Regions from separate parts of the Clostridium sp. ATCC BAA-442 genome, predicted to be linked through region 1. Evidence: riboswitches for the same ligand, from Rfam matches in the RefSeq annotation. Region 1 holds a riboswitch; each other region holds the start of a gene.
The links. Region 1 has a riboswitch for cobalamin ahead of ACESY8_RS07325 (ABC transporter substrate-binding protein). Riboswitches for the same ligand answer to the same signal wherever they lie in the genome.
Positions count from the first base shown of each region.

Region 2: linked by a shared signal. The riboswitch ahead of ACESY8_RS09975 (hypothetical protein) and the one ahead of ACESY8_RS07325 (ABC transporter substrate-binding protein) in region 1 are both predicted to bind cobalamin.
Region 3: linked by a shared signal. The riboswitch ahead of ACESY8_RS05405 (homing endonuclease associated repeat-containing protein) and the one ahead of ACESY8_RS07325 (ABC transporter substrate-binding protein) in region 1 are both predicted to bind cobalamin.
Region 4: linked by a shared signal. The riboswitch ahead of ACESY8_RS05360 (ABC transporter substrate-binding protein) and the one ahead of ACESY8_RS07325 (ABC transporter substrate-binding protein) in region 1 are both predicted to bind cobalamin.

Region 1 is NZ_CAXSQB010000012.1:33,991-38,739, reverse strand. It holds gene ACESY8_RS07340 (GNAT family N-acetyltransferase) at 1-291, shown strand, start outside; gene ACESY8_RS07335 (ABC transporter ATP-binding protein) at 324-1,091, opposite strand; gene ACESY8_RS07330 (FecCD family ABC transporter permease) at 1,104-2,174, opposite strand; gene ACESY8_RS07325 (ABC transporter substrate-binding protein) at 2,184-3,191, opposite strand; cobalamin riboswitch at 3,323-3,504, opposite strand; gene ACESY8_RS07320 (ANTAR domain-containing response regulator) at 3,539-4,078, opposite strand; gene glnA (type I glutamate--ammonia ligase) at 4,094-4,749, opposite strand, start outside.
Region 2 is NZ_CAXSQB010000019.1:49,753-54,501, reverse strand. It holds gene ACESY8_RS09995 (LysR family transcriptional regulator) at 1-316, opposite strand, end outside; gene ACESY8_RS09990 (SLC13 family permease) at 470-1,942, shown strand; gene ACESY8_RS09985 (hydroxymethylglutaryl-CoA lyase-like TIM-barrel protein) at 1,958-2,884, shown strand; gene ACESY8_RS09980 (cysteine-rich small domain-containing protein) at 2,979-3,281, opposite strand; gene ACESY8_RS09975 (hypothetical protein) at 3,305-3,610, opposite strand; cobalamin riboswitch at 3,731-3,949, opposite strand; gene ACESY8_RS09970 (ATP-binding domain-containing protein) at 4,132-4,350, opposite strand.
Region 3 is NZ_CAXSQB010000008.1:51,234-55,982, forward strand. It holds gene ACESY8_RS05400 (phosphoadenosine phosphosulfate reductase) at 1-242, opposite strand, end outside; cobalamin riboswitch at 830-1,105, shown strand; gene ACESY8_RS05405 (homing endonuclease associated repeat-containing protein) at 1,332-1,697, shown strand; gene ACESY8_RS05410 (PQQ-binding-like beta-propeller repeat protein) at 2,157-3,524, shown strand; gene ACESY8_RS05415 (S-layer homology domain-containing protein) at 4,270-4,749, shown strand, end outside.
Region 4 is NZ_CAXSQB010000008.1:37,599-42,347, forward strand. It holds gene ACESY8_RS05350 (nitrogenase component 1) at 1-770, opposite strand, end outside; gene ACESY8_RS05355 (nitrogenase component 1) at 767-2,269, opposite strand; cobalamin riboswitch at 2,396-2,581, opposite strand; cobalamin riboswitch at 2,822-2,997, shown strand; gene ACESY8_RS05360 (ABC transporter substrate-binding protein) at 3,222-4,749, shown strand, end outside.

The DNA of each region.
Region 1 (4,749 bases):
TTTGTCCTCCGCCTGGGGGATGAGCCCAACTACCGCGTCATCGAGGGGGCCTGGCGCTCCGGCGCCCCCTACGGCACCATCCACCGGGTGGCCGGCGACGGCACGGTTCACGGCCTGTTTGCCGCCTGCATGGCCTTCTGCAAGGGGCGCATGTCCCACCTGCGCATCGACACCCACGAGAACAACGCCGTCATGCGCCATCTGATCGCCAAGCACGGATTCCAGCCCTGCGGCACCATCTATGTGGAGGACGGCACCCCCCGCCTGGCTTTCGACTGGCTGGCAGAATAAAATGGCCCCCGGGCAACGCCGGGGGGCCGTTTTTATGATATGCGGGACGGGTAAAAGAACACCCGCAGGGAGCCGTCCCGTCCGGTGAGCACCTCCGCCTCCACCTCGTACACCTCCCGCAGAAAAGCGGGGGTAAGGAGCTCTTTGGGCGCGCCCTCCCCCACGATCACCCCGTCCTTCAATGCGTAGAGCCGGTGGCAGTAGGCCGCGGCCAGATTGAGATCGTGGATGGCGGCCACTACGGTACATCCGCTCCCCCGCACCAGCTCCATGAGCTGGAGCTGGTACTTGATGTCCAGGTGGTTGGTCGGCTCGTCCAGCACCAGCACCGCCGTCTGCTGGGCCAGGGCCCGGGCGATAAGCACCCGCTGCTTCTCCCCGCCGGACAAGGTGGAGAACCCCTGCTCCCGCAGGGAGGCCAGCCCGGTGCGCGCCAGGATCTCCCCTACCAGCGCCCGGTCCTCCCGGCTGTCGGTCTCCAGCAGCCGCTTGCGGGCCTGCCGCCCCATCATGACCACCTCCTCCACCGTGAAATCGAAGGCGGCCTCCTGCTCCTGTACCATGACGGCAAGCCGCTGGGCCATCTCCCGGTTGCTCATGGCCAGCAGATCGTCCCCCATGAGGGTCAGCTCCCCCGCCTGGGGGCGGAGCACCTTGTAGACGTTTTTGAGGAATGTGGATTTGCCGCTGCCGTTGGGGCCGATGAGCCCGACGAACTCCCCCTTCTCCACCCGGAAATCCACGCCCCGGAGGATCTCCCGGCTGCGGATGCCGTACCGGACCTGTTTTGCCTCTATCATGGCGCGGCCCCCCTACTGGAATTCATAGCGGCGCACCTTGATCATCCACAGGAACAGGGGTGCGCCCAGGAACGCCGTCAGGATTCCCACGGGGATCTCCGCCGGCGGCTTGATGATCCGGGCTCCCACGTCTACCCAGATGAGAAAGATGGCCCCGAACAGAGTGGCCAGGGGAACCAGCTTCCGGTGATCCGGCCCCACCACCGAGCGAACCAGGTGGGGGATGACCAGCCCCACAAAGCCGATGCAGCCGCTGACCGCCACCGAGGAGGCGGTCAGCAGGGCGGTGACGCCGATGAGCACATTGCGCACCACCGTCAGGTTGACTCCCAGGGTGACGGCGGAGCTATCCCCCATCATCATGGCATTGAGGGGCTTGGCCAGGGCCAGCATCAGCAGGAGGGCCGGAGGCACCAGGCCGGCCAGCAGTGGCACGTCGGCCCACTCCGCGCTGCCCAGTCCTCCCAGCATCCAGAAGGTGGCCTCCCGGACGGCGGCGTCGTCCGGGGCGGTATAGACGATGTAGTTGGTAAATGCCTGGAACATGGCGGATACCGCCACTCCCACCAGGATCAGCCGGATCGGTGTCACCGCATTTCGGGTGCGGGCCAGAAGGTACACCAGGAGGATGGACACCAGAGCCCCGGCAAAGGCGCCGGCGGACACCGACAGGCGGCCCAGCACAGGCAGGGACACCCCCAGCAGCATAGCCAGCACCGCGCCTAGTGATGCGCCGGAGGAAATGCCCAGCACATAGGGCTCGGCCAGCGGATTCTTGGTGAATGCCTGCATCCCCACGCCGGAAAGGGTGAGGGCCGCCCCCACCAGGGCCCCCAGCAGCACCCGCGGGGCCCGCAGGAACCAGACGATGTTCTGGGTGCTCTCCCGCACCCCCTCCAGGGGGAGCTCCGAGCCGGTCAGCAGGCCGCCCAGCCGGTGGAACATCACCCGCCACACCTCGGCAAAGGGGATGGCCACCGGCCCGGTGCCGATGCCGATGATGATAGATGCCAGGAGCACCGCTGCCAGCACCAGACAGGTCAGAAAGGTGTGAGTCTTCACCAGCCTGCAAAACTGCTTCATACCGCCCTCTTACGCGAAGCAGTCGGGGTGGAAGGCACGGGCAAACTTCTCCACCGTGTCGCCCGTCATGGAACTGGCAAAAGACTCGCACAGCGTCACGGAGATAATGCGGTCGTTCTGGATGGCGGGCACCGTGGCCAAGGCAGGGTTCTCCTTGAGCTGGGCAATCTTCTCCTCCAGAGAGGTATCGCCGTAGTCGTCGATGATGATCACCTCGGGGGCCCGCTCCACCACGGTTTCCCAGCTCACGGTGGCCCAGGTGGTGTCCAGATCGTTGAAGATGTTGACGCCGCCCGCGTGCTCGATGAGCTTGGAGGTGAAGTTGTTGCCGCAGGTGTAGGCGCCCTCCTCCTGGGCCATGTCAAAAACGAACACCGGGATGGCCTCCTGGCCCGTCACCGCCTCCTCGGCGGCGGCAATCTGGGCCTGCATGTCATTCACCAGCTCCTCCGCCCGTTCTTCCACTTGGAAGATGCGTCCCAGGTTATAGAAATCCTGATATACGTCCTCCAAATCAGCCCCCAGCTTGTAGCCCTCGATGGAGGACAGGGACATAATTCCGTACTGGGAGAGGGTGTCATGTTCCGTGTTATATTTCTCACTGAAGGCGCTGGAGCGGCCGTAGACAAAGTCGGGCTCCAGCGCCAGGATGGTTTCCAGGCTCGGCTTATCCGCCATCTGGGGAATGACCTCGTATTCCGCACGGTACTCGGGTGCCACGCGGGTATTGTTATTGGCTGTGTAAATGATCCTGTCCCCCAGCCCCAGGGCCATCAGTTGATCGCCCGTGTTCACATTCGTACAGAGAACCTTCTCGGGCACGTGGGTAAATGTGACCTCCGCGCCGTCCTTGGTGGTCAGGGTAAAGGGAAATCCCTCGGTGTTTGCCGGGGTTTCCGCGCCCTGGACATCCCCCGCAGGAGTGGGGCTGGCCGCCGGGGCCGGATTCTGGCCGGCGGTGCCGCAGGCCGTCAGGCCCAGGGCGAGGGCGAGGGTCAGGGGTACGAGCTTTTTCATGATAATCCTCCTTTTTTGTGCTGTGGACAGAAAAATCCCGCTTTCCGACGGAAAGCGGGACTGCTCATCGCCATGGGCACAATCGGACCACACGGCGGCAAACAGACAGGCTACTTTCTGCGGAAGACACCTATCCTTCTGCACAGACAGCAGGTTTCCTGACTTACGGCTCTCCGCCGGGCCGCGCCTTCTCGTGTCTCCACAATGGCGTCTGCGGCCGGCTCCCCGCTTACAGTGACCGGATCGTTCGGGATTTGCACCCGATTCCCTTTTACCCGCCCCGGAGGGCGGCACTGTCCATGCTATCAAGTTGTCAAAAGACATACTACGCCAATTTTTCCCCTTTGTCAAGGGGCGGGACGCTCCTCGTCCAAGAGCATCCGCGCCGCGTCTGCCAGGGGGATGCGGCGGTCCATGCTCCGCCGCCGGAGGGCCCGGTGGGCCTCCTCCTCGGTCATGCCGCTGCGCGCCATCAGCCGCTCCTTGGCCCGCTCCACTACCTCCCGCTCCTCGCTGCTCCGCCGGGGCGGCAGGAGGGCTCCGGCCTCCTCGCCCAGCCGAAGCAGCTCCTCCACCGCGGCGAGCAGCTCCCGCCTGCCTGCGGGGGCGGAGAGGCGGAGGAGTCCAGGGCGCTCCGGCACCAGCTCCAGCAGGCCGCGGGGGGCCAGCAGCAACACCGTGCAGAAGCCGGGCAGCTCCCCGGCCAGCTCCTCCGCCGTCCCATCCGGGAACTTATAGCCGCACACCACGGCGGTGAGCCGCTGCTGGCGGACCAGGCGCTTGACCTGATCCGCGGAGCGGCAGAGCAGGCAGGCGGCCGTCCCGGAGCTCTCCAGCAGCTCCTTGAGTCTCCGGCCGTTTTTCTCGCCCTCAAAGGCGACGACCACCGTCTCCACGGGGCCTTAATAGTTGATGATGTACTTCTCCCGCTCCCAGGAGGACACGCGGGTGCGGTACTCGTCCCACTCCCGCCACTTGCCCGTCAGGTAGTTGGCGGCCACGTGCTCCCCCAGGGTGTCCAGAATCAACTGGTCGGCCTCCAGGGCGCGGAGGGCCTCCTCCAGGGAGCCGGGCAGGCTCTCGATGCCGTGGGCCTTCCGGGCGGCGGCGTCCATGGCGTAGATGTTCTCGGTGATCTCCGCCGGGGGCGTCATACCCTTCTCGATGCCGTCCAGTCCGGCGGCCAGGCAGACAGCGAAGGCCAGGTAGGGGTTGCAGGAGGGGTCGGGGGAGCGCAGCTCCACCCGGGTGCCCTGGCCCCGGCTGGCGGGGATGCGGATGAGGGCGGAGCGGTTGGACGCCGACCAGGCCAGGTAGCAGGGGGCCTCGTAGCCGGGCACCAGCCGCTTGTAGGAGTTGACCAGGGGGTTGGTCACCGCCGCCATGCCCCGCACATGGTGGAGCAGTCCGGCGATGAAGCTGTACGCCTCCTTGGACAGGCCGCGGGGATCGTCGGGGTCGTAGAAGGCGTTTTTGCCGTTGCGGAACAGGGACATGTTGGTGTGCATACCGGAGCCCGCTATCCCGAAGATCGGCTTGGGCATGAAGGTGGCGTGGA
Region 2 (4,749 bases), on a different contig from region 1:
AGGTATCGCAGACCCGGTCCCGGGGCAGGCCGAAGCGGACCAGGCCCGAGATGTCGCCCGCCGCCGTCCGGGCATTGTTCACCCCCTTACGATATACCTCCAGCATCTCCTCACACGCCCGTGCGAACTCCTCCCCCGCCGCTGTCAGTGCCACTGTCCGTGTGCTGCGCTCCACCAGCCTGAGGTTCAGCTCGCTCTCCAGCGCCGCGATGCTTTTGCTCAGGGCTGGCTGGGTGATGTATAGCTGCTTCGCCGCCTGAGTGTAGCTTCCGGACTGGCAGAGCGCATAGAAATGGGACATCTGCGCGATAGTCATACGGCCACCTCCTCGTGGTATGGCCATTATATAACATTTCCTTATAAATAAAAAGGAAAAACATGAATTTAACAAATAAGCCGACCCGTGTTATAGTTGCCATGGAGAGAGGTGTGCGGTGAAACCGCACCAAAGACAGAAGGAGGAAGAACGATGAAACAGACAAACGCATCCCCCAAGCACAGCTCGCGGATCTACTACCTGGGGACGCTGGCCATGCTGGCGAGCATGCTCCTGCTCCCCCATCTAATCCCGTCCTGGGCTGACGGGATCACCCCCGCCGGCGTGTCCATCGCCTGCGTGTTTGTGGGTGCCATTATCGGCATCCTGACCACCAACGACTTGATCCTGTGCGCCCTGTTCGCCATGGGCGGCCTGGTAATCAACGGCATTCAGACCCCTGTCCAGGTGATCAGCTCCTTTATGGGCGCCTCCTATGTGTGGCAGATCGTGGTGCTCTATGCCCTGTGCTACGTCATCATCCGGGACAACACCGGCGAGGTCATCGCCCGGTTCCTCCTGACCCGCAGATTCACTCAAAAATACCCGATGGTCATGGTGATGATGCTCCTCTTCGCCTTTGGCCTGGCCGCCGCCTTCATGGGGGTGTTCGGCGCCCTCATCGTGGGTTTCACCCTGCTGGATGGAATCTACGCCGAGGCCGGTATCGAGCCCAAAAGCAAGCTGGCCCGCCTGCTATGCCTGGGCGCCTTTATCACCATGTGTATCGGCCCTATGACCATCGGCAGCATGGCGGCCCTTAATCTGGCGGCAGGGCAGTTCTTTCTGTCCGCTGCTGGGGTGCAGGTAGCCACCTTCCGCTTCGTGGCGGAGGCCTTTGCCATTCTCATTGCCTTCTGCGCCGTCTTCGCTCTGGCCCTGCGCTTCCTCTTCCGGTGCGACATCCGAGCCCTGGGCCGGGTAGATCTGGCCCAGGCCCTGGCGGACAAGCCCCTGCGCCTGACCCGGAGACAGTGGATCCCCCTGGCCGCCTTTCTGATCATCGCCCTCCACTCCTTCACCAGCCCCTACTGGCCTGAGATGCCGGTGCTGAGCGCCCTAAAGGAAATGGACACCGTTCTTTTTACCTCAGTGGCCCTGGCGGTGCTGGCCCTTATCCGGGTGGACGGGGAACAGATCTTCTGCCCTGTGGAGGCCTTCACCAAGGGCGTGAGCTGGCCCATTGTCATGGCCGTGGCCTCCATGGCAGCTATCGGCGGCCTGCTGGTGGCCGACGAGTACGGCATCAAAGCCTGGCTGACGCAGGCCCTGGGTGGCCTCTTCTCCAATCACAGCCCCCTGCTCTTTGTGGCCATGACGGTACTTATTACCTTGGTGCTCACCAACTTCTTCTCTAACACAGCCACCCTGCTGGTGGTCTCCTCCCTGGTATCCACCCTGAGCGGTCCCCTGGTGGAGGCAGGGTATGACATCACCATCCTGGCCGTGGCCATCTCGCTGAGCTCCATGGTGGCCTACCTCACCTACGCGTCCAGCGGTCAGGCCGCCATCCTGCTCAGTCGGAAAAACATGGACAACAAATTCATCTGGACCTACGGTATCGCGGCCATGCTGCTCTATGCGGCGGTGGTTATTCTGGTGTCCGCGGTGTGCCTCTTCTTTTGAAAGGAGCGTTTCGCCATGAATTATCCCTCTTTGGTTTCCCTGAGGGAGGTTGCCCCCAGGGACGGCTGGCAGAAATTCAAGACCGTCCTTCCAACCGAGGTTAAGCGGGAGCTTATCTGTAGTATGATCGACTACGGCGCCCGTGAGCTGGAGATCGGCGTCTTCAGCTCAGATCCCGTACGTGGCCGACAGTACCTGGATCTGGAGCCGCTCTGTCAGGCGGTGCTCCCCTATGCCGCAGAGAGGGGAGTCAAGGTGACTGCCCTGGTGGAGAGCGTAGAGGCCGCCCAACGGGCCAGGGCGCTGGGTATCCGCCACGTGGACTTCTTTCTCTCCGTCAGCGACGCCTTCGGCCAGGGCTTCGGCTCCACGCCGGACAGGGCCTTCGCCACCCTGGAGGCCATCGCCAACCTCCCGGACCTCCAGGTACAGGCGGCCCTGGGCGCGGTCTTCGGCTGCCCCTTCGGTGACGCCACTCCCCTGGAGAAAACCCTGGCTTACGCCCAGCGGGCCATGGAGCTGGGGGCCTCCTCCCTGGGACTGGGAGACTCTGCCGGAAAGGCCGATCCAATCCACACCGAGCGCATCCTGCGGGGAATTCTGGAGCGCTTCCGGCCAGAGCAGATCTCACTGCACATCCACAACACTGAGGGATTTGGTCTTGCCAACTGTGTGAAAGCCATGGAGTTGGGCTTTACCCGGTTTGACGTATCCCTGGCGGGCATGGGCGGCTGCCCCGTGATTCCCAATGCCAAGGGGAACATTCCCACCGAAGATTTCGTCAATCTACTCCACAAAATGGATATCGGCTGCGGCATTGATCTGGATCGCTGCACCGTGGCCTCTTTGGACATGAGCCGCCGGATCGGCGCACCGGTCATCAGCAGTATGGCGGGCAACACCCTTCTGAAACAGGATGCCTCCCCGCTACCTGTTAAATGAACGGCTACCTATGCCTAAAAAAGCGCCCGCCTGCGCATAGCAGTTGGGCGCTTTTTCCATGTGCATCTCGGAATGTATAGGCTGGAACCTTCGTTTACTGTCCTTCCTTCTTCTCCCGTTCCGCCATCTCGCCAGCAATCTTCTGGAAACTGTCGGCAATAAATCCATAGTTCTCCCGGCGGTGGGGTACCAGGCACTTGCTGCAGTCCTTGACGCCGCTTTCCAAATAGGTGAAGTTTCCCCCGCACTTCCGCCCCAGCATATAAAGCGGGCAGTAGCAGAACAGGCAGTTGAACTCCGTCCCCTCCGGCACCGGGTGGCAGGGGTAATATTCGCACTCCTTGTTGGTATAGAAAGCGAAGTGCTTGCCCTCCCAGTATTTTTTTTGTTCGCCCATAACCGTATCTCCTTCCCGTTGCGTCAATTCTCTTTTGTCTCCCAAGGGGTAAACAGACAGTAGGCGGGGCACAGCTCCCCCATATAGATCCACACGTTCTCCCCCATCTCCACCGGCTCCGGGAAGGTCAGGTTGGGGATGAACAGCTTCAAAGTGGTACGCTTCTTCCCTTTCAGATTTACCCCCTCCGCCGTGGGGTGGGTCCGGAATTCCTCTACCTGCTGTGCCAGGTCGGCGATGCCGAGCTCCCGCGCCAACCGGGGCAGCACCTCGTTCTCCTTACAGTAGGATACGTGGTCGGGGTTCTTGATCCAGGTGAGATTCAGCATAGCGGTCTCCTTCCTTTCTGCTCGTCGTCACTGTCTCCTGCATAAAACTGCGGCCGCGGCAGATCCCATGATCCGCCGCGCCCGCTTTTCCGCGCGCTTTCCCGGCGCACACCGACGTGCGCCCCACGCTCAAACACCATAGGTCTTCCGGCTCGTGCCTTTCCAGAGCGATCTCGCTCCTGCGTCTGCCGTTCCGCCTTCTCAGGGCCCTGCCCCAATGACCGGCTCACGCCTCGAACGGCAACCTCAAGCACATACGGCTACGGGTATAGCTCCGGACTCCCACCGGCTTCCCTCATCCCTGCGCCTGCCCGAAGGGCAGCACTCGCGCAGAGTCATGATGCTCCATATAAACTTGGCTGTGCACCCTTATTATACTCCATGCAGGCCAAAAGTCAAGAGACAGGTGGCGGTCCTGCTGCCTCGGCATTCAGAAATTGTGTTTTGATGATATTCAGACCCAACCGGCCGCCGGCCGCCTTGCCGAACCCGTCGATAATCTGATTGATTGTATCCGCACTCTAAAAGATTTTTAATTTTTCCTTTGCACGGGTGATGGCTGTATAGAAAATGCCGTGGGAGATCTGCTCGGAATTGCTGCTGGGGATGACCTCCTTGGCGGAATTGTACTCGAGGCCCTGCGCCTTGTGAATGGAGACTGTATAGGCCAACTGAAAGGGGACGACCGAAAGCCCAAGGAGTGGTCGTCGGAGATCCCGTCCAGCTACAGACGAAGTCATCCCCAGACTCTTCCGTGTTTTTGATCTCGTCCCCGCCGGTAAAGCGGATCACCGCAGAGTCCTTGCTAAAATCGAGCGACGCGAGAAACCTGGGGGAAATGTACTTCCAGAATACGCGCTCCTGCCCTCGCTTCCCCGTATTTAACACCAGGAACAAGATACCGGGGTCCAGCGTAACCTCCAAAGCCACATATGCAGGGAAGGCAAGATCCCGTAGCCGATAGTGGACAGCGCCGTCCAGCGATATCTGCGGGGTCGAGGTTCCCTTACTCTGGACCACAAAGCTCCGCTTTGGCCGCCTAGACACCTCTGGAGACGGGACTAATTCAAACGTCCCATCCGTATTAGGCCATGTGTCTTCAGTCGAGAACCTCTCACTGATTTTCCGCCCGAGCCCAA
Region 3 (4,749 bases), on a different contig from region 1:
TCAAATGTTTTTGTGACATATTCCGTCGTCACTGTATATTGCGCCTCAAAATCCTGATGAAAGACGCCGACCGTCCGCTGTGGGTAATAAGTGCGCTTAAAATCCAGCAGGAGGTTCAGAAGAAGCCCACTGTCCTTACCGCCGCTGAACGAAACGTAGATGTTCTCAAACTCGCGGAACAAAAAATCAAAGCGCTCCTGTACTGCTTCATATACGTTTTTCTGAATGTATTCTCGTTTCATATCTCTCTATCTCAAAACGATGCAATGTTCGGTATGATTACTCTTTTGAAAATATTGTAAAAAATCCCCCCCCCTTAAATGCACGGACAGGAAACCGTGGTCATGTGTGCGACGACCAAACCAGCAGATGTTTAGAAGCCCGCTATTCAAGACCTGATCCTATTATGGTGTCCGTGATTGCATGATTAGGAGTTTAATTCGGCGCCCCCAAAAGCGAGCTGCAAGTTTACAGATGAAAATATTACCAAAATTATAACACTTTTCGACAAAAATCGCAATAGGAACAGGCGCCATCTCTATTTGTAAGTAAGTCCACGAAAAGGAGCCAACTCCATGACGGCCACAGGCCGAATTTATTTTTGCCTCCTTGGTCGAGATAAGTTAAATAGCGTTTGGAAAATTTTTGTGTTTGCCCCTTGCATTTCAAGAAAAAAGTTGTATAATGAACTCAAAAGAAAGCCATTTGTAAAGTACAAGTTTTACAAAAGATAGTTCTTTGAAGGGAATGGTTCCTGAGTCCCGCATGGGCAGAGCGGCATGCACCTTCCCGTAAAATTTAATATGAATCCGGCTTTTGTGGCAAATGCGCGACCCGGTTCCCGTCAGGGACCGGACACGCATCCTTGTTTCTGAACAAGGGAATCAGGTGAAATTCCTGGACATGTTTTGCAGCAGGAGCCGCGGCGAAAGCTGCGGGGACGTGCAATTCAATAGCTGTGATTGTGGAGTGTATCCGTTTTCTGCGAAAGCAGGTCACTGGCGGTCGTAATGGCTTAGCTGGGAAGGCGGCGGATATGCGCAGGCGGGCTTTAGGCCCGTCGGGACACATCAGTCAGAAGACCTACTAGGAGCTTACCCCCAATTCCTTGGGGCTGCTCTGAGATAAATGCCAAATGTGAGGAGGGCATGGGATAAGTGCCCCCTTCTACCCGAAATGGGTGCAAAAGCGGACGCATATTTTGCGTCCGCTTTTTATTCGCACGCTCGGGGGAAAGACGGACGTATCGGTATGCGTCCGTCTTTTTGTTTCTATTGCCCCAAGAGGTCTGCGGGGCAGCCGGATTGTGCCACAAGTCAGGAGGCTGTTTTGTGAGCGGCAAGTATTTCACCGGTGATCAGAAGCTCAGCAAAAAACTCATTGGGCGCACCAAGGAAGCGCTTCGTCAGCGAAATGTTCAGTTTGCCCAGACGCACGGTGACGCCAGCGACGAAGAGCTGCTGGACTATGTCCGGGGTGAGGCGGCACGGCTTGGAATGACGCCCAACGCCGGGGAGATCATCGGAGGCCACTTTATCGCGGTTCGCTTTGGCTGCTGGAAGAATGTGGTCACGGCGGCGGGGCTGGTCCCGCCGAAGAAGCAGAAGCCCCTCCCCAAGCGGCAGATCTTCAAGGAGGAGCTCCGCTGTCAGGCGAGAGAGCGGGCATACACAGAGCAACAGAACAGCAGCGAGTAATCCTGATGAAGAAGGGGATCCCCTTCTTCCGTCATAGGGGGCTACCCCTATGACGAGCCTCCTTTAGGAATCCAGCGGGCCTTCGCCCGTTTCAAATGGCCGAAGCGCGGCCGACAACTGAATAGCGGCATCGGAAGGGGATACCGGCCTGGGGAAGCGCGCGGGGAGAGGAGCGCGCCAAGGGCCGAACAACGCGGTCTGCGTCGGGGCGGACGGGAGCGCAGGAACGGGGTCCGGTGCTTGCGTAAGGGCGCGTTCACAGGCCGGACAGGCCGTGACGATAAGTAACATGGGAATTTTATGCGAACTGGAAAGGTCGGGTGGTTGGGAAATGTCTTTTGATTGCGGCCATGGGAGCATGCACGCCTATGGCTGCTGAGTCCGTGTGCATGCCGCACGGGGAATCCTGCTCGTGCGGCGGTCGAGCAAAGGAAGTTTAATTTTGAAGGAGAAAAAGCCATGCAAAAGATGAAAAACGGCAAAAAGGTTCTGTCCGTGTGCCTGTCTCTGGCGATGGCCGCGGGCATGCTGTCCACCAGCGCGTTCGCGTCTTGGAACGTCTACGGCGGCAGCAACAATCACAACGCGGTGGTGACGGAGGCTCCTACCACGCCGGATGCTTCCGGCCTGAACAGCTACATCCAACTTAAGTGTACCGGCTCCGGCTGGGATGGCGTGGACAACGTGCCTGTAATGCAGACGGTGAACGGGACTACCTATGCTTACGTTCTCTACGATGGCTATGGAGCCAGCGGCGCGCTGGTAGCCAAGATCAGGTGCGCGGAAAATGGCGGCAGCAGCATCGTCTGGACTACCGATCCCTATGGCACGGAGGGAACCTCTCTGAACGCCAAGAGCGGCTTCCAACTGTCTACCCCCTATCTGGACGACAAGGGTACCCCCGACGACGCGTCGGACGATACCCTCTATGTGGGTACCATCAGCCAGTATGACGACTACGAGGGCGGTGAGTGGCTTACCGGTACCGGCAGCAAGGTTATGGCTCTTACCGGCCTGGATCAGAACAAACCCACTGTGACGAATGTCCTGACCGGCATCAATGGCCAGATCAACACCCCCATCACCACCGACGGGACCTACCTGTACTTCGGCACCTGGCCCGGCGGCAGCCGCGCGGGAACCTACTATCAGGTCAAGCTCTCCGACTACTCGGTGAAGACCTTCACCCCCGACAGCTACGGCTTCTACTGGGCCGGCGCGGTGAGCGACGGCACCAACGTCTACTTCGGCAGCGACAATGGCCTGCTGTACTGGCGGAGCATCGCGGATTTTGACACAACCGGCGGCGTGCTGGATCTGACCGATGTGGCCAGCGACGCGGGCAATGTGCGCTCCACCGTCATGCTGGATGACGGCTACCTGTACTTCACCACCCAGGGCGGCTACCTGTGGTGCTGCTCCTATGATGACGGGCTGACGGTCGAGTGGCACATCAAACTGGGCGCCACCTCCACCTCCACCCCCACCAAGGTGGGCGACCGCATCTATGTGGGCTACTACTCCGGCTTTAGTGAAGGCGGCGTCCAGTGCCTGGATCTGGGAACTGGGAGTTTGAGTACTGTGGCCTCCGGCTTCCCGGTTCAGAGCTCTATCGTGGTGATGGGCGATGGCACCGGCACCGACTACCTGTACTTCAACACCAACGCCCAGAAGGGCGCCGGCTACTGCTACAGCTATGACGGCACGACCGGCAGCCAGGTTTGGGGCACAACGGGCGACACCTACGCCCTGGGCGGCATGGCCATTGACAACGGCTACGCCGTCTTTGGCAATGACTATAACCACCTGTATGTGGTGCACGACTGACAAGAGGGAGCGGAAAATGGCCGTCCCATGAGAGAATGATCTGAACCCCCGGGCGCCGACGTGTTCGGCGGCCGGGGACATTCATCTGTTGAAGGGCTTCTGGTGAAGGCTGGAAGACGAATTAGAGGAGGAGTCATCATTGCTGAAGAAGAGGAAGCTTCTTTCCATACTGTTGGTGCTGTCGCTTTTATGCTCGCTCTGTGCCCCGACGGCACTGGCTGTTGAACCGACTGAGAAACAGATCAAAATCGTGATCGATTTGAGGACGTATACAGGCGCTGTCTCAGGGCAGTTTAAGATAAGCGGGAATACTTATGAGATTAAGGCCGGAGAGCGCAACGAATATATAGTTAATGAAAAATTTCAGACTGAGGGTGGTGGCGGCGTTACATCTATCGTCACTAGTACTGTCACATTAGATAATTTTTCCCCAAGTGGATATAAGGGCTGGACCGTTAGCGGGACAGCAAGTAATGGTGAGCTGAATCAATATTTGCATGATCATGAGGATACGGGAAAATATGTCCTTTCTTATTCAAATAAGGAGGAAAAAACTTTTATAACGATTCAAGGCAACAAGTTGTCTTTCAAAATGACGAGGATGTCCCGAATCCTCAATAGTGATTATGGGCTTGGTGGGGGGAGCACGATCATCCTCGCTCCAGCACCGGCTGAATCAACGCATTCCGCGACCGTATCCGTCGCACAGGAGGGACGTGGTACGGCAGAGGCACTGAAAGGTACCGTGGCCGATCAATATGTACTCGCCGCTATGGGGGCAGAGGACTACGCGTTCGACTACTGGCTCGCGGAGGGAAGTTCTGACCGCATTTATGACAATCCGTATACCGTGAACCTGACGAAGAACACCAACTTTACCGCCTACTTCCGGGATCGCCGTGTTCTCACAGTTGAGAATGCTGGGCATGGAACCGCGTCCTTTTCCTATGTAAACTCCTCCAACGGCGCGGATCAGTACACCCTGACGGCCACGCCGGATGAACTCTATATGTTTGACTACTGGAGCTGGGAGGGCGTCCCAACCGGCGCGGAAAACAGCGCGCCGGAGGAGCAGGTGCTTCCAGATGAGGATATGCCGGAGGATGGCGGTGAGGCGGAGCCCGCCCCCTCCGAGCCGGAGACAACTGCGCCGCCGGAGGAAGCTGCCGACGGGACGGAGACCCCGCCGGATGAGACCGGCGCACCCACGGAAGAGCCTGCGCCA
Region 4 (4,749 bases), on a different contig from region 1:
AGACCGAAGCGGCGCTCCAGCCGACTCCAGAGATCGTCCGCGCCGGCGGCGCCATAGGGGTAATCAAGTTCCTCCCACGGTATGCCGAAGTACTCCTTCATGGCTTGCGCCAGCTCACGCCCCTTTCCACGGAGCACCAGGTTCACATCGGCATAGGGTGCGCGGCGCACTTCCTCCAGCGTACAGCGGGAGAGCACGGCGCCTAGTGCGGCCTGGGGGGCGAGCATAGCCCGGAGGGCCTCAACATCGTCGGCGGCGTGGGGGTCATCCATCCCGAGCCCGATCAGATTAACCAGGGGACGGGGATCAGAACGGGGATAGGGCCGGGGATAAGGCCGGGGGACCGGGGGCTTCATCAGCGGGAGCAGTGCCAGCCATCCAGCCTCCAGCCCGCGAGCCGCATCCCCACGGAAGCCTGCCGCCTCCACATGGAGCAGCGGCGCCTCATGGGGGATGCGGGCTAAGACGGCGGGGATATCGTCCCCAATCATCTCACTCACACAGCCGCTGACCACAAACAGGACGGACGGTTGGAAGAGCTCCAGCGCGGAGCGGACGGCCCGCTCCAGAGAAGCCTCGCCGCTGAACACCACGTCGCTGTCGCTGATGACGGTGCAGGTCTGCCGGATATCCCGCATATCCTGGGCAACGTGGAGGGACATGGAGCCAAAATTGCAGCCCACCACGGAGTGGAGCAGAACAATGCCGTCCTGAATTCCACCCAAAGCCTGATAGGCTCCAAAGAGCTTGCAGCCGCTGGCCGGCCTCATACGGAATCCCCCTTTCGATTGAGCCACATTCTGGACCACATTTCCTTGGCGGCCAGATTAGACTGATTACAGTACAGTGGGTAATGGCGGCTTTGGAAGGGCATTTTCCCCAGCAGAAGACTGCTGCGCTCCGTCCCGTGCTCCAGGCGGCGGCACATCCTACGCACCGTGCGGACATAGGAGGGAAAGGAGAGGGAGGTGGTTTCGTTGACCGCGGGGATCAGCGGCGCGCCCATCCCCTCCAAGGTGAAGTCGCCGGTGCCCACCACCACATCCGCCTCTGCGAAGATTCCGCGCAGCGTCTCCTCTGCCGGGTTCAGGAGGAGCTGTGTCTCCGGGCTGTAGAGGGCGGCGGCCTCCCGTACCCGGGCCAGCAGGCTGTCCTCCAGCGCGGGGGTGACATTCAGGTTTTTACGGCTCTCCGGGGTCAGGATGACACAGAGATGGGAGACCGACAGGCCATAGTCCCGCACATAGGATTTGAGCTCGAAGGGAGCCTGCTGGATGCTGCGGCTGACGAGAACCGCCCGGGCCTGCCCCAGGCGGCGGCGGGCCTCCGCCGTCTCCTCCAGGGCCTGGGCCCGCGCCGCCAGGACGACGGGCTCCACCGCCGCCTCCATGCGGAGGGCCTGTCCAATGTCCCGGTAAAAGGTGCAGATTCCATCCAGTCCGGCGTAGCGTCCCGCGCCGCCGATGTGAAGGTATGCGGTTCCGAATTTCTCCCGCATGCGTCTGGCCCAGCGAACCCGCTTGACCAGATTCAGTTCCGCGGCCGGGGCGTGTACCAGAGAGGAGAGGGGGGCGCTGGGGATCCACGTGTTCACCTGAATCCCGCAGCCGTTCAAAAAGACCTCCAGCTCCCGCAGGGCGGCCTTTCCCTCGCTCCCCCAGCCCACCGTCTCGATGTTGATGCTGTGCGGGATCTGAGCGGACGGCTCCATCACCTGCTCCACCAGGGCGTAGAGCGCCTCGGTGAAGCCGCAGCCCTTTAGCTCCATCTCCAGCCGGTTGTCGCCGGTGATGGTCTGGTGGGCCAGCTCTTTCAGACGGTTCCGGGTGTAGTTTTTGTCCCGGTGGGAGAAGAGCTCCGACTGGACGCCCACTACCGAAATACCCTCCCGCCGCAGCTCGGCGCATACGGAGCGCACATCTTCGTTCAGAATGTCGCTGATCGGGGAGGGGATCACCATGATGAGCCCGGGGCGGTAGCGGCTCCAGGCGTCCCGTATGGCCTGGCGGAGCTTCTCCTCCCCGCCGCAGATGATGTCCCGCTCCTCCAGATTGGAGGTCAGCACGCTGTAAAAGGGCTGGTGCCGACGCCGGGCGGAATAGCGGTAGTGAAACCCACAGCCCCGCGGGCTGTGGAGGAGCGGAAGCACCTCCTGCATTTCCCCCACCGCCCCCACGCTGCCGGAGATCTTCCCGTTTACACCAAAGGTGTGCAGCAGGCCGGAGGGGTACATCGCGGTCATCAGATCTTCAAAAAAAGGCTGTCGCATGCGCATTTCTCCTCTCTGCCCGGAGAAAGCAAAATCGCCGGCCCCGCGTATTCTGACGCGGAGCCGGCTTGCAGACAGGCGCACCGGCAGGGCCGGCGGCCTGTGGAGCAGCTTTCACCGGAAGCGTCCCCACAAATTCAGCAAGCAGGTTTCCTGGCTTGCGGCTCGTCACGTGCTGCGCCTTCTCACATGTGAAACATGCAATGGCGATCTGCAGCCCGCTCCCCGCTTACAGTGACCGGATCGCTCGGGAGTTGCACCCGATTCCCTCTAACCAGACGGAGTCTGGCCACTTGCTGAAAACGTATATGAAGGAATTATAGCACAGCCCGGCCGGAAAGAAAAGGGGGGTGATCTCCTGTGACTGCTCTCAACGCGAGATTTCTTATACTTGATTGGTTCGCCCGTTACAGGCGGCGAAGAGCAGATGCGGCGGTGAGCCGGTGGGAATGGAATGTGCCTGTTGCCGCTAGGCTCCGTAAGTGGAGAGCATTCGGCGCAGTTAGACACATATTGACAGGCCTTGGACGGCGGTGTATACTGAATCCATAATTTCATATAGCAGGATATGGTGATACGTTTGTATTGAAAAGGGAACGCAGTGCAAGTCTGCGACAGCTCCCGCTGCTGTAACAGGGACGGCCCGCTTAATACCACTGGGAAACCGGGAAGGTGAGCGAAGCCGGATGATCTGGAGTCAGAAGACCTGCCATGTCTATCGGATTCTATTCTTTCGGCGAGGGAGAATTGGATGCTGCCGCGGTGGATATCGCGGTCATTGGGGCATTAACTGGGCATCGCTGGGGACGGCGGTGCCCTTTTTGCATATCCAGGACAAAGAGCATTCCTGTTTTCTAACGACAAAACAGGAATGCTCTTTCATTATAAGACCAAAGCAGGGGACCGTCCCTGTTTTGAATAGAAATTTAAGAGAAGGAAAGAAGGAACATGTATGAAACGACTGGCATCCCTTCTGCTGGCCAGCGCTCTTGCGCTGACCGCAGCCGGCTGCGCGGGACAGAACCCGGCGGCTTCCACCCAAAGCGGCCCGCCGGAAGCGGTGGAGAGCGGCAAGTCCTCCGTTGCCTATGTGGAGGAACTGCGCATCGGTACCACCGCCGCCATTGACGGCGCCAACGTTATGACGGAAAACGGTATCTTCGGCAAGCTCAACTACAACGCGGTGGTCACCGCTCCCTTTGTAGTCACCGATGAGAATGGCAAGGTTCAGCCCTTTTTCATGACGGGCTGGGAGCTGAGCGGCGACTTGAATACCATTACCGCCACCTTTGCCACAGATCAGGGCCTCACCTGGCACGACGGTGAACCTGTGACCATGGATGACGTGGTGTTTACCTTCCAATATCTGATCGACCGCAAGTCCAGCTATTGCAGCGGCCTGACAGGGGTGGAGGCGGTGAATGAGACCACGGCCACCCTGACGCTGACCGACGGCAAGGCCTTCACCATGCTCAACAGCATGGCTAACTTCGTCACCCTTCGGCCGGAGCATGTGTGGTCCAAGGTGGAGGGCGAATACGCCGAGTACACCGGCGAGGACGCCGCTATCGGCTGCGGCCCCTACAAGCTCACAGGCGTGGACGAGGAGGCCCAGAGCATGACCCTAGAGGCGGTGTCGGATACCTACATGGGACAGGAGCTGACCGTGCGCAAGCTGACCGTGCGCACCTACGACAGCCACGACGCCCTGGTGATGGCCCTGCGCAGCGGGGAGGTGGACGCCATGTACGACTACTCCAACTCCCTGAACGCCACCATGGTGGACTCCATCACCGGAGTGGAGGGGCTGGATCCCGGCATGAGCGACAACCCCGGCAACTATCAACTGGTGTTCGGCTTCAACGAGCAGCCCACCGACGACCTGATCTTCCGCAAGGCCGTGCGGGCCGCGTTGGACTACGAGCTGCTCCGCGTCACCATCGGAGGGGAGGACGGCCAGATCCCCCACGCCGGTATCGTGGCGCCCCCCAATAAGGGCTTTGACGGCTCGCTGCCCGAGCTGGCTCAGGACGTGGACGAAGCCAACGCCCTGCTGGATGAGGGCGGTTATGTGGATGCTGACGGCGACGGCTGGCGGGATATGCCCGACAGCAGCGAGCTGAATGTCCTCATTACTCCCCAGTACAACAAGACCCGTCAGGCCCTCTATCTGCGCATCGCCGAAGTGCTCAAGACCAATCTGGAGGCCGTGGGCGTGCAGACTACCATGGACGAGGAGAGCGTGCGCAACTCCGACCACGCCACCGAGGTCCGCAAGCAGGGCACCTATGAGCTCTACATCGGCTATACCTCTCCCGGCGTGGCCATGTATGACACCGCCTTCATGTACATGATCGGGGATAACGACAACAACCGCTGGGGCACCTGCCTGCTCCCGGAGTTTGTCGCCGCCTATGAGGCCAAGAAGACCGCCGGCAGCTACGAGGCGTACAACGCCGCCATGAAGGAGCTGCAAGCGC